One region of the Desulfosporosinus youngiae DSM 17734 genome, then DNA from elsewhere that is predicted to be linked to it. Evidence: riboswitches for the same ligand, from Rfam matches in the RefSeq annotation. Region 1 holds a riboswitch; each other region holds the start of a gene.

Region 1 (4,214 bases):
ATATCGGGAAAGGACAGTGGAGTTTTTTAACCCAGCTGCTTTTTAATGAGGACGGCTTGACCCAGGAAGAGCTGAGCGAGAAGCTGCATATTGACAAAGCTAATACGGCCAGAGCCGTAAAAAAACTGGAAGATGAAGGCTATGTTTATTGGGAAGAGGATCCTAAAGACGCCAGAAAGAAACGGATCTATGTAACAGATAAGTCTTTGGGATTTGAAAAAGAATTTCATCAGGTTTTTAAAAATCTGAACAAACTATTGTCCCAAGGCTTTACGGAAGAAGAAAAAGAGATTACTAAGAAATTACTATTTAGAATGTTGGATAATATTATCGAATACAGAAGCGGTCAAGGTAAATGAAGGGATAACAGAGGGGTAAAAACGATAATTGGTGGTGTTGCCACGGAAATTATTATGCGGCCAATAGGGTATATTCGCTCCCCTTTTAAGGAAAAAAAGGAGATTCCCAGACAAAATATTTTAGCAGCAGGTCAAAAGGCAAGGATAGAACTATTGGATGAATATCAGGAAGGCATCGAAGATATTCAGGCAGGGTCCTACGGGATTATCCTATTCTATTTCCATCAATCAGACGGTTATAGTTTAAAGACGGTTTCCCGAAAAACCCAAGAATATTTAGGGGTTTTTTCCACAAGATCTCCTAACAGGCCAAATGGAATTGGTATGTCCATTGTTAAGTTCACCAAAATCGAAGGTAGCAGCCTCGAATTTCAAGGTGTGGATATGCTGGACAATACCCCTGTGTTGGATATTAAACCTTATGATCAGGCTCTGAATCCTAAGGATTAGGGAATAACCGGCAGATCGTGTCTTTTCAGGTTCAAGCCTTTGACTAATGGACGGGGATCTGATCATATGAAGAAGAATGCTGGCATTATGCTGTAACATGATTAGTGAAAAATTTAATAGTAAAAATAGGTTTCGGCAGATATCTGTTATCTTCCGATTAAAAAGGGAAGTGGGTGAAAATCCCACGCGGTCCCGCCGCTGTATATAGAGGAGTTTTTACAAAATGCCACTGGGCAACTGGGAAGGCTGTAAAAATGTTGATACTTGAGCCAGAAGACCTGCCTATTTTCACATACCGAAGGTACTCTACGAGCGATAGGGGTGGTATAGGTGGATTAGTCAACTCGAGTAGTTGAACAACTCTTAGCTTCTAAAAGATTGTAGAAGCTAAGAGTTTTTTATTTGAAAGTTTTCACAGGTTAACTAAAGCTTTCGTCTCACCGGAGGATAACTAAAAGGCTAATCTGTGCGAAGACAGTGTCTGCAAGTAGGGCTAATTCGTGGGTCGACAGTGTCTTCGTGTGGTGGGTGCCAGCGAAGTTTTCTTCAGAGAACAAAAAAGGAAGACTACTTGATTGAATGATAAGGAGGGGTATAAATGTAACAAAGAAAAAACACTATTGACGAATTTTGAAGTAAGTTAAAAAGAGAGGAGAACATAATGGAAAAGATAATGAAAAAAATAGTAAAAACCAGCCTTGCCTTATTTCTTGTGATGGCGTTACTCATTTCGTTCGCCGGGTGTGGCCCATCAAGCGCAGAGGGAAGCTTTACGGGTAGGGCAGCAGGCTATCATGGAGAGCTTACGGTAACAACCGAAGTCGATAAAGATGGAAAAATTGCCAATATTGCCGTGGGTGAGAATAGCGAAACAAAAGATATCGGAACCATTGCCATAGAGAAAATTCCCCAACGCATTATTGAAGCACAGTCCTTGGCTGTCGATGTTGTTTCCGGTGCTACACTCACAAGCAATGGAATCATCAATGCCGTTGCCAATTCATTGGAGACTGCCGGCAAGAACCCTTCAAAATACGGGTATCTTGTGCCTGAGGAAGAAACGGAAAAGGTAACTGCTGCAATCAACAAAGAGGCAATGCCTGTAAAGCAGGAAATTACAGACTCTATAACCATAACAGATGCTAAAGGCCGCAAAGTAACCATTGGCCTGCCGATTTCGTCCTATGCCATAAGTACGATGGATGTCATGGACTATATTATACCCCTTAAAGGTAAGGATGCCTTTAAAATGCTGGTGGCTTCAGGAGAGGATGGTGGCCATGGCATACAAAAATATGAGAAACTGTACAGGCCCAGTGTGGGTAATTACATGGAGCACGTGGGACAGATATCCGACCATAATGCTCCTTTTGACCTGGAAATGATTCTGGCTATGGATCCCGATGTGCTCATTGTCAATTCTGCAATGTCCGCTCATAATTACGCCCTGGAAATAGAAGCACAGCTGACAAAGGCAGGAATCCCCATCGTTCTTATCAATGTCCCCGGCAAAAATCTGGATAAGTCTGTTCAGCAAACCATGAAGCTGCTTGGTCAGGTATTCCAGGAGGAAAAGAAGGCTGCCGAAGTGTCGGCTTTCCTCGATAAGCAGTACGGATTGATCGCTTCCAAAAATCTTTCCCAACGTAAGGACAAGCCCACAGTCTACTATGAAAAGTCGGGATATTCCGAAGTTTATGGATCGACCGCAACCAGTGCTGCGGGTTGGGGTTTACCTATCAGGATTGCTGGTGGTGATAACATTGCCGACGCCCTTCTTTTGGATACTGCAGCTTCAGGCGGGGGCGGCAGTAATCTTGATCCTGAGTATGTTCTAAAGGCTGATCCGGATTACATTATCCTTAGTGGAACCAATGACGGATGGCTGGATTCTATTAAAGAAACAAAAAAATGTGAATTTGATATCCTCAACAGAATTGGCTGGCGTGATTTGACGGCTATTAAAAATGGTAATCTGTACGAATTTGCCCATGCAACAAGCAGATCGATTTACGCTTTCTATCCCTGCCTGAAAATGGCTAAGCTATTCTATCCGGAAGAATTTAAAGAGGTTGACCCGGACGCGGTTCTCGATGAGTTCTTTGACCGATTTATGGTTCTGGACAGTGATATCACCACCTGGTTTATGACTCTTAAAGATTGTACTTCAGATAAGTAAATAATACAGCAAAGGGCTGTGGGAAAAGCAGCAAGCATTCCAGAGCCCTTTGGCCATCGTTTATTTACTGAAAAAACATATAGCGAGGTAATATAAATAATGGAATATCAAATAAGGCCTGAAGAGAGTGTAAACCGAAAGCTGTATAACAGCCTGATAAAGAAAAGGGTTATCTTGATCATGGTACTGCTGATTGGCTTGGCTTTCTTACTGATCCTGAATATTTCCATGGGTTCATCCTCCATAAGTATTCAGGAAATATTGAGAGTGTTGTTTACAGGTGAAGGGGACGGTCATAACCCAATGATCATCAGGCAGATACGCTTGCCCATGGCTCTTATGGCCGTTGTTATCGGGGCGTCCTTGGCTATTGGCGGCTGTGAAATTCAAACCATACTGCGCAATCCTATAGCGAGTCCCTTTACCCTGGGAATATCTGCTGCAGCCTCCTTTGGGGCAGCCATGGGACTGATATTGAATGCAAATCTGTTTCATGTTTCAGATACCCTGGTAGTGACGGTGAATGCTTTCGTCTTCTCGCTTCTTGTGGCCGTGGCGATCTACTTATTCTCCCGTCAGAGTTCAATCGGCAAGACTGCTATTATTTTATTTGGTATAGCCTTGAATTTTCTTTTTAGTGCTCTCACCATGATTTTGCAGTATGTTGCCGATGAAGATGAACTTCAAAGTTTGATTTTCTGGAATTTTGGCAGCTTGCTGAAAACTACCTGGGATAAGTTTTTTATTGTCTTGGTTGTACTTGCAGTATGTTTTTTTATTATGTATAAAGATGCCTGGAAACTGACCGCCATGACTCTTGATGATACGAAGGCGAGGAGTTTAGGTGTAGATACTGCTAAAGTACGAAGAAGAGTCATTTTTATAACTTCCCTGCTTACCGCCGTAGCCGTCTGTTTTGTGGGAACCATAGGGTTTGTGGGTCTTATCGCCCCTCATATTGCCCGGCAGCTTGTGGGTGAAGATCAACGGTTTTTTATGCCCCTTTCTGCATTAACCGGTGCTTTTATAATGTCCTTTGCGTTTGTTATAAGCAAAGTCATTATAAAAGGAGTCATACTGCCCATAGGATTGGTAACGGCTGTCATTGGAATTCCGTTTTTTGTCTCCATAATATTTGGTAAAATGAGGAGTATGCAATGATAAGAGTCAATAATCTGAGCTTTTCCTATCAAAAAAGCAAACGGTCCCATAAAATATTTGATGGC
Region 2 (4,214 bases), 1.1 Mb from region 1:
TCCATCACCAGGACACCCGCAATCGCCAAGCGTTGTTTTTCTCCTCCTGAGAGTTCCTCCGTTAAGCGTTGATTGTACCCTTTGAGACGAACCTTCTCTAAGGTCTGATTGACCTTATGTTTAATCTCGTCGAAAGGAACCAGGAAATTGCGGGGACCAAAAGCAGTATCCTCCTCAACCGTCCGGCCAATAATTTGGGCCTCCGGGTCCTGTAAGACAAGCCCAAGAACCTTGGACAAGGACTGTACCGCTGTTTTCCCGACATTCTTTTCAGCTACGCTCACCTGTCCTGTTAATTCCCCCTCCAGAAGCTGTGGAATCAAGCCGTTTAGGCATAAGCTCAAGGTTGTCTTCCCCGCTCCTGTAGACCCCATTAAGAGAATAAACTTGCCCTTTTCCACAGTTAGGCTGATGTTTTTTAAGCTTGCTTCCGCTGAGTTGGGATAACGGTAGGAGATATTATGGAGTTCGATGGCATTTTCAGAGCGTTTTATGACGTTGATGGTTTCCAAGGTCTTCAACGGTTTTCACCTCATCACTTAAATGAGCCGGCTACCCTTAATTGCTTTGTAGGCTACTGCAGAAATAATTACGTTTAGAGCTGCTCCGACAATGAGAAAAGGCATCAGTCCCATTACCCCTCCCATGCCCATGAACGGCAGCATGGCAAAGGATGAGACAACCCCATTAAGAATAATTCCGACGATAACAGCAGGAATCAAGCCGAGTTTCTCATTCACCCAGCGATAAACTATAGCCCACAAAGCCATTTGTACAGCAACATAAAGATGAATCGGAATGGTCATGGGAAATCCGGCAACTGCTGCTGTCAGCAAATGCCCGGAAGCTATGATGATGGCTCCCGTTAGCCCGCCAAAGGCCAGGGCACTGAAAAATCCAGGTGCCGAGTCCATACCAATGGTTCCAACGGGACTTGGGATCTTTATAAGTGCTCCTACAGCACTTAGGGCAATAAAAATAGCTATAATCGACAACCGTTTGACATTCCAAGGAGAGAGTTTTGATTCCTGATATTTAGTTCCTAAATTATTCATAAAAAGTGTCATTCCTTTCGCAGTGTTCAAAGCACAAAATTAAATCTCCATTTCAGTACAGTTTACCGATTCTCGTCAGGGGCAAATCCGGAAAACTCGAAAAGGCCTGCTCTAAGACTCCGGAGGATAAGGATCGCGATGAAAAAATAAGGCATGAAGACGGCCCTGCCGATTTATCCAAATCAAGAGCGCGAGCCGGATCAAGGCGCAAACGACTGTTTACAGCAGCGGCAAGTCCGTCCGCTTCCACACGTATCCCTTTTGACCCAATAGGAAGGATGTCATGAATACTTGAGATTCCTAAGAGAACCTGCACGGCTTTGACTTGTACAATTTCCGGGTCCTCCGGATTATCCAGTTCAGAACCCACCTTAGGAAATCCTAAACAATAAATGTCGTCACCTGGCTGAGCCGTTCCAATACGCAGCTTATCTTTTTCGGCCACACCAATCACACTGATCCCAAGACCGGTTTGCTGCGTGGGTATGTTTTTCTCTGTGCTTATCGACATAGGCAACGTTGTTAATCCGGCAGATTTGAGTTCATCATTCACCCCTTTTAATAGTTCATCTCCTGTCGGGTACGGCTCATTAGAAATCGCTACGGTCAGCATTTGCGGCACAGCACCTGTGGAAATAACCTCCAGCAAGGCCACTCGTGTGGTCAGCTTTCCTGTAACAAACCAAGAGATCTGATAGGCATCCAATTCTTTCATACCAATCCCACCGCAGGAATCACAGGAAGCCACCAGATATTGTGCTTGATTTATGGAAACAACCTCAACATCCCGACCAAGATATCCCAAGCGTTCCTCCCCCTTTCTATGAACAAAAATAAAAAGTCCACAGTCCATTTTCTTGTCACAAAAGAATCAGAAAATGGACCATGAACTTTACCTTTGTTCATGACTCACAAACATCACAGGCAGGTCTCCTGACTAAGAATCATCGACACTATGCGCCTTCCCAGTTTCCCAGTGGACAATGCATAAGTCTCCTCTTTACAGTGGTGGGTCCGTCCGGGATTCTCACCCAGTTCCCTATTCACCCTATCTAAGGGCACCTGTAACTAATAAATATTGAATTAATCGTAGTTTAATACAAGAAGAAGCAGAATACAAGCTTAATTTTTGCACTGCAGCGAACAAGAAGGGGAATCTCAAGGCGGGGCTCCTACTTCTTGTTCATCCAATCCTTTTTCAGATTCGACTTTCCAGAGCTTATATCGTTCAAGATCAACACTTATTTGGGATATAACAAAGCCGGCCACTGCCGCGTCATCGACTAACCCCGCAAAGGGAATATAATCGAACACCCCATCTATGGGGGACACAAAGTAGATGATGCCCAGAACAATCATAAGCAGCGAGCGGGCAGGCATTTCCGTATAGCTGCCATTAATCCAGTCTTTAAATACTCCGAATAAAAGCTGAAATTTCTCCCATGCCTCGCCCAGCAAACTTCGCTTGGCGTCAGCCTTTCGCAAAGCATTATTGAGAAGATTTAAGGATTTTTTCTTATCGTTCATATACTCTTTGGCTTTCTCTTGATAAGGTTTTAAGCGTTTATTATTGAGGATATCTAAATCCATTCTTCCACCCCTTTACCAGAACTATAGCCTGAAATGCTTGTCCGCTTAAACTTAAATCTTTAACAGCTTGCCCTTTATGAAAGTTTCTAAATCACACACATAAAAACATACTTTTTGGAGATATTAGACTAGGAATTTACTTTAAGGAGGAATACTGAATGTCAAAGCAAGTTACTAAAATGTCTCAGCCAAACAGCGGGATCAAATGTCTAGTTAATACTTGCCATTATTACGGTTCAGGAGATCACTGTCATGCTGAGAAAATCGAAGTGCAGTCTCCTAATGCAAGTACCAGCGAAATGACAGACTGTGCAACCTTCCTTCCAGAATAAACAGTATCGTTCTTATCCCGAACTGTAAATGAAGTTTAAAGGCTTGTCTGATCCAGACAAGCCTTTAAACTTTGATTCAACGCAATTATCCTATAAATACCGAATTTTCATACATGAAAAATAAATCGTTCATCCCGGCTTTAGTCTATACCCGCTTTCTTGCTTAAAAGTCCTGCCGAAGCGATAAACTTCAAGGCTTCTTCGGAGGAGACTTCGAGAAGCTGGACTTGATCCTTGGGTACAACAATCAGGTTCCCGGCCCATTGCATTGACTGCATTAAGTAGACCGCTACATAGTCTTTAGGAATAAAAGCGCTTTCTTCATCATTGGTAAGGAATCCCAAAAGCTTAAGTTCATTAGACATATGAACCATGACTAACCGGGAAAAGCCTTTTTTATTTGCTGAGAAGGAGTTCACAGTGTCTTTAATAATTCCATAGATATTGCCCAGCAGGGGAACTTTAATCAGAACTTTGTCCAAGTAATCTAACACCCGATTTGTAAGCCAGTTCGAGGCTAATAAACCCACCAGAAATATTGCAGCAAGTGTTACGATCACTCCAAGTCCGGGAAAATATAATCCGGCACTCTCCAGCACTCCCTTAAATAACCCATCCATGACTGAGAACATTTTATAGAGAATATAGAAGGTAAGTACGATCGGAGCTAAGACAAGCAGACCCTTTAGAAAGATTCCGATAAAATGTTTCAAATTTTCCTCTCTCCATTTTTCCCATACTCGAAAAGAACCTTGCCGGCATCAGATCTCCAGCAAATTCCAATATAATAATTATGCTCTGAAATAATCCCAATGTCAAATTCTCGAACAATTCTTTTCGGCCTCAGCATTCCTTTTAGCACATAATTTCAATAACAAGTCAATGGTATAACTATTAATCCAATGTCTTGATAGTAAATGTATCATCCGCATTGAATATTAATCGATACCTTTCATTAAGGTCGTAAAAAATAATCAGAGGACTATAAGGCCCTACAGGCTCACACGTACTTCTGTGAAAAAACTCCTTTTTCAAACAAATAATTGCGTCGTCATTTTCAGACGTTGAATGAATTCTTACATCAAAATTATCCAATTCAACTGCAAATGTATCGTTGTTCTCATTAAGGTTTAACAAATGCTCATAAATGAGTTTTTCCCTAGTTTCTTTCAGGTCGTTTTTAATAATCTTCATTTAAAATTACCCTCCTTGAGTTTTTATTAATTTTACCCAAAGA
Region 3 (4,214 bases), 1.1 Mb from region 1:
GCAGCCGGCGGCCAGAGCCAATAAATAATCTGCTTCAATATTACCTGTGGGAACGCTGTTTTGAACAACAAAGTTTCCTTCAGTAATAGTCCCGGTTTTATCCATGGCTACAACTTTGATATCTTTAATGGCCTCTAAAGCAGCTCCACCCTTGAACAGAATACCTCGTTTGGAACCTGCTCCGATACCTGAGAAAAATGCCAGAGGTACACTTAAGACCAGAGCACAAGGACAACTGATAACCAGGAAGGTTAAGGCAGTGTAAACCCATTTTGTCCAATCGCCGGTTATAAGAGAAGGAACTATAGCGGTAAATAGAGCTAAGATAACCACAAAGGGTGTATAGGCACGTGAAAATCTAGTAATAAAACGATCAATTTTGGGCTTGCTGGCAGCAGCATTTTCCACGGAATCCAAAATACGAGTTACCATAGATTCTTCCAGAACCTTTTCCACACGAATCTTAATCACACCTGAAGTATTAATGCAGCCGGAGGTTACCTTATCACCTGATGCAACCTTAACAGGTACTGGTTCGCCGGTCAAAGGGGAAGTATCAAGGCGGCTGTCTCCTTCAACGACGACCCCATCTAAAGGAATTCTATCCCCGGGACGAACCACTAAGATATCGTCAACTTGGGCATCGCCTGAAGGAATGATGCGAACATCTTCACCGACTAACAGATTAACAACTTCTGGACGCATATCCACTGCACTCATAATCTGACCACGGCTTTTTTCGACTGCAACGTGTTCAAATAATTCACCGATACGATAAAAGAGCATAACACCTACAGCTTCGGCAAACTCGCCGATGCAAAAAGCTCCCAAGGTGGCGATACTCATTAAAAAGTTTTCGTCAAAGATACGGCCCTTAAACAAATTGTTAATGGCTGTCCACACAATTCTGTAACCTAATATGATATAGGCCAGAACAAAAAGTATATTGACAATCATAGAGCTGCCTGGGAGAACATGCTTTAGAATCTCCCCGGCAATAAAAACAGCAGAACCGATTCCAATAAAAATACCAGACTTAAGGTTATCCGATAACTTATGCTTGTTTCCGGTTGTTTCCGGTGCCGTATGAACAGTCGTTTCTTTTGGCACGACTTTAACGTCCGACTCGATGGAGGAACAGATTTTTTGTATTTCCGGGAGCATGCTTTCTGGTGAAAGCCCACTTACTTTCAATTGTTTTGTTGCAAATGTAATAGTCGCATTATTTATTCCAGTCAATTCATTAATACGTTTTTCCATTTTAGAAGCACAGTTGGCACAGCCTAAATTTTCTAATATAAACGTTTTAGTTTTAACGATACCAGGAGATTTCGTTCTCGGTACAACTTTAACGTCCGGCTCGATGGAGGAACAGATTTCCTGAAAAACCGGAAGTAGTTTTTCTGGATCATTGGCAGCTACGTGCAATTGTTTTGTGGTAAAAGAAATGGATGCATAGTCTATTTCCGGGAGAGCTAGTATCTTCTGCTCCATTTTTGATGCACAGTTGGCGCAGCCTAGATTTTCTAATAGATAAACCCGTTTTTCCGACTTGGTATCAGTCAGGTCGCCAGGATCTCTTGTGAGAGTTTTTTCACATACATCAGCGTGATTGACATGAATGTGAAAAAGTTCATTTTGACCGGCTTGAGGATGTCCTGAACTATGTAGATGTTCGTTTTGATGAGAATGGTCATGACCACAGCCGCATTCGTGATGAGAATGGTTATGATCGCTGTCGCATTGGTGATGAGTATGACTATGTTCTTCGTTTGATGAATTTAATAAATTACTCATTTTCTACCTCGCAAAAACTTATTTGATGATACGTGAACAGGTGCTCATGTGTAAATATAAGCATACTTCTTGGAAAAGGTCAATGTTTTATCCGGCAAAAAAATAAATATTTATTTAGAGTACAACTGATTCAGTTTAGTTTAAACGGGAGAAGCCAATTTCAAAGGATTAAAAATTATAATTAAAATGTCTTATGAATCTCCGTATTATAGTATTATAGCTGCTATTGCCTTGGAGGAAGATAGTTTAAGTTAGTATAAGCTTTTTAGGTTTGATGAAAAGAGCAAAAATTTGGGGAATGGCTATTGAAAAAGGAAAAAGGTTATGATACCCTGTAAAAAATGCAAGTAAATTAAATAAAATGAGATAAAATGTAATTTGCTTAGTATTATTCAAGTAAGTGAATAGTTAGGAATAAGTGATTTTTCCCTGAGGGGAAGAATTGAAAAGGGAAGTCAGTTGAAGCTGACGCGGTGCCCGCCACTGTAAGAGGGAGTCAACTTACATATTGTCACTGGGGAAACTATCTCCCGGGAAGACGTGAGTTGATGATGAACTTTAGCCAGGAGACCTGCTTATTTCCAAGTCTGAGCTGCCTACGGGAATATTAGGGGGGGTGTTTGTGTGTATTTGAGAGTACGTTTATCGTCAAATACCAGCTAAACCTTTTACCTTAGATAGGGTAAAAGGTTTTTTATTTTTAGGCCTTTACGGCGAGTGAAGGTTGTGAAGGAGGAGAAAATTATGAGAAAGATTGCAGCGTTTTTGTTAGTCATGATGTTTCTGGCTGTGGGGTGTTCACCTTCTAAAAATGTAATAAATGCAGAAAAAGAAGCAGTAGTAAAAGATGAGATTGTTATTTCCGCGGGTGTCAATTTGGTGGCCGGCGGTTTTGATCCGACTGCAGGCTATGGCGTATGGGCGCCGGATATATTTCACAGCCATTTATTGCAAGTAAAAGAAAATAATCAATTGGCAAATGATTTGGCCGCATCTTATGATATCAGTACAGATGGATTAACATACACGTTTAAGATACGGGATGATGCAAAATTTGCTGATGGTCATCCCTTAACTTCGGAAGATGTGGTCTTTACGTTTGAAACAACGAAAAGTAAAGCTTCTGCTGCGGACCTGACAATGCTGGATTCAGTTGAAGCGTTAGACGCAAGTACGGTTGTTTTTCAGTTAAAATACCCATGGTCCCCCTTTGTATTTAATCTAAGCGAGGTCGGAATTGTACCAAAGCATGCGTATAATGAAACCTATGGCGATCATCCCATGGGCTCCGGAGCCTGGCAAGTCGCAGAATTTGCCATTGATCAGAAGTTGATTCTTGTACCTAATGAACATTATTACGGTGCAATGCCGAAGTTTAAAAAAGTAACAATCTTAAAACTGGATGAAGATGCAGCTCTGGCGGCGGCAAAATCAGGACAGCTGGATTTGGTACTTGTTGAATCTGAGTTTGCCAACACGCAGGTTGAAGGAATGAAACTTTATAAGATGTCTGCCATGGACGCTTTTGTAATTAACTTGCCAACGATTCCGGAAACGATCGACTCTTCAGGGAAAAAAGCAGGCAATAATGTGACAAGTGATCTTGCGATTCGCCAAGCTTTAAACATAGGGATAAACCGGCAGCTCATTACACAAAATGCTTTGAACGGATTTGGACAAGTTACCTATGGAGCGGCAGCGGAACTTCCTTGGAGCAATGGCGACAAGTTTGAAGACAACCGGGTTGAAGAAGCCAAAAAGATATTGGAAGATGCAGGCTGGAAGGATACTGACGGTGACGGCATCCGGGAGAAAAATAATGTCAAGGCGGAAATCCTGATTACAGGCCGAAGCAATGACCTGGCGCGTTATAATACGGTAGTTGCCCTGGCGGAAGATGTGAAAAAGCTTGGTATACAGATTATCCCAAAATCTGCTCCTTGGTCAGAATGCCGGGATGCAAGAAACTTACCGACTTGCTGGGTTTTTGGTCAGCCTAATCCGATAGAATTCTATCGTTATTATGATTCTTCGCAAATCGGAGTAGCGGTTATAGGTAATCCGGCTTCCTATACCAATCCGGAAGTTGATGGCGTTATCAAAAAAGCCCTTGCTGCAACGAACTCTGACGAGGCCAATAAATATTGGCAGGAAGGACAGGCTCTTGCTCAAAGGGATGTTCCGTATTTGTGGATCGTTCGACCGGAAGTTACTTATCTTGTCAGAGAAGGGCTTGAAATTCCCTCCTTGAAGAAATTGCCGACACGCGGGCAGGGGATATCTATTGTAGAAAATATGAATGATTGGTCGTGGTAGTTGCATGGGGACTTCAGTGTATAAAGTATTTGCCCGCTATTTCAGCAGTACTTTATTGCGGATGCTGACTCTTCTTGTGGCTGTCAGTCTAATCAGTTTTA

The links. Region 1 has a riboswitch for cobalamin ahead of DESYODRAFT_RS06130 (ABC transporter substrate-binding protein). Riboswitches for the same ligand answer to the same signal wherever they lie in the genome.
Region 2: linked by a shared signal. The riboswitch ahead of DESYODRAFT_RS10850 (hypothetical protein) and the one ahead of DESYODRAFT_RS06130 (ABC transporter substrate-binding protein) in region 1 are both predicted to bind cobalamin.
Region 3: linked by a shared signal. The riboswitch ahead of DESYODRAFT_RS10930 (ABC transporter substrate-binding protein) and the one ahead of DESYODRAFT_RS06130 (ABC transporter substrate-binding protein) in region 1 are both predicted to bind cobalamin.

Annotation. Positions count from the first base shown of each region.
Region 1 covers NZ_CM001441.1:1,250,642-1,254,855, forward strand. Annotated here, with positions in the region: gene DESYODRAFT_RS06120 (MarR family winged helix-turn-helix transcriptional regulator) at 1-359, shown strand, start outside; gene tsaA (tRNA (N6-threonylcarbamoyladenosine(37)-N6)-methyltransferase TrmO) at 414-809, shown strand; cobalamin riboswitch at 920-1,109, shown strand; gene DESYODRAFT_RS06130 (ABC transporter substrate-binding protein) at 1,471-2,988, shown strand; gene DESYODRAFT_RS06135 (FecCD family ABC transporter permease) at 3,088-4,149, shown strand; gene DESYODRAFT_RS06140 (ABC transporter ATP-binding protein) at 4,146-4,214, shown strand, end outside.
Region 2 covers NZ_CM001441.1:2,324,507-2,328,720, reverse strand. Annotated here, with positions in the region: gene DESYODRAFT_RS10860 (ABC transporter ATP-binding protein) at 1-521, opposite strand, end outside; gene DESYODRAFT_RS10855 (ECF transporter S component) at 540-1,055, opposite strand; gene DESYODRAFT_RS10850 (hypothetical protein) at 1,108-1,860, opposite strand; cobalamin riboswitch at 1,962-2,136, opposite strand; gene DESYODRAFT_RS10845 (YkvA family protein) at 2,214-2,645, opposite strand; gene DESYODRAFT_RS27300 (DUF1540 domain-containing protein) at 2,804-2,977, shown strand; gene DESYODRAFT_RS10840 (DUF502 domain-containing protein) at 3,118-3,690, opposite strand; gene DESYODRAFT_RS10835 (hypothetical protein) at 3,872-4,171, opposite strand.
Region 3 covers NZ_CM001441.1:2,340,844-2,345,057, forward strand. Annotated here, with positions in the region: gene DESYODRAFT_RS10925 (heavy metal translocating P-type ATPase) at 1-1,797, opposite strand, end outside; cobalamin riboswitch at 2,197-2,390, shown strand; gene DESYODRAFT_RS10930 (ABC transporter substrate-binding protein) at 2,542-4,113, shown strand; gene DESYODRAFT_RS10935 (ABC transporter permease) at 4,118-4,214, shown strand, end outside.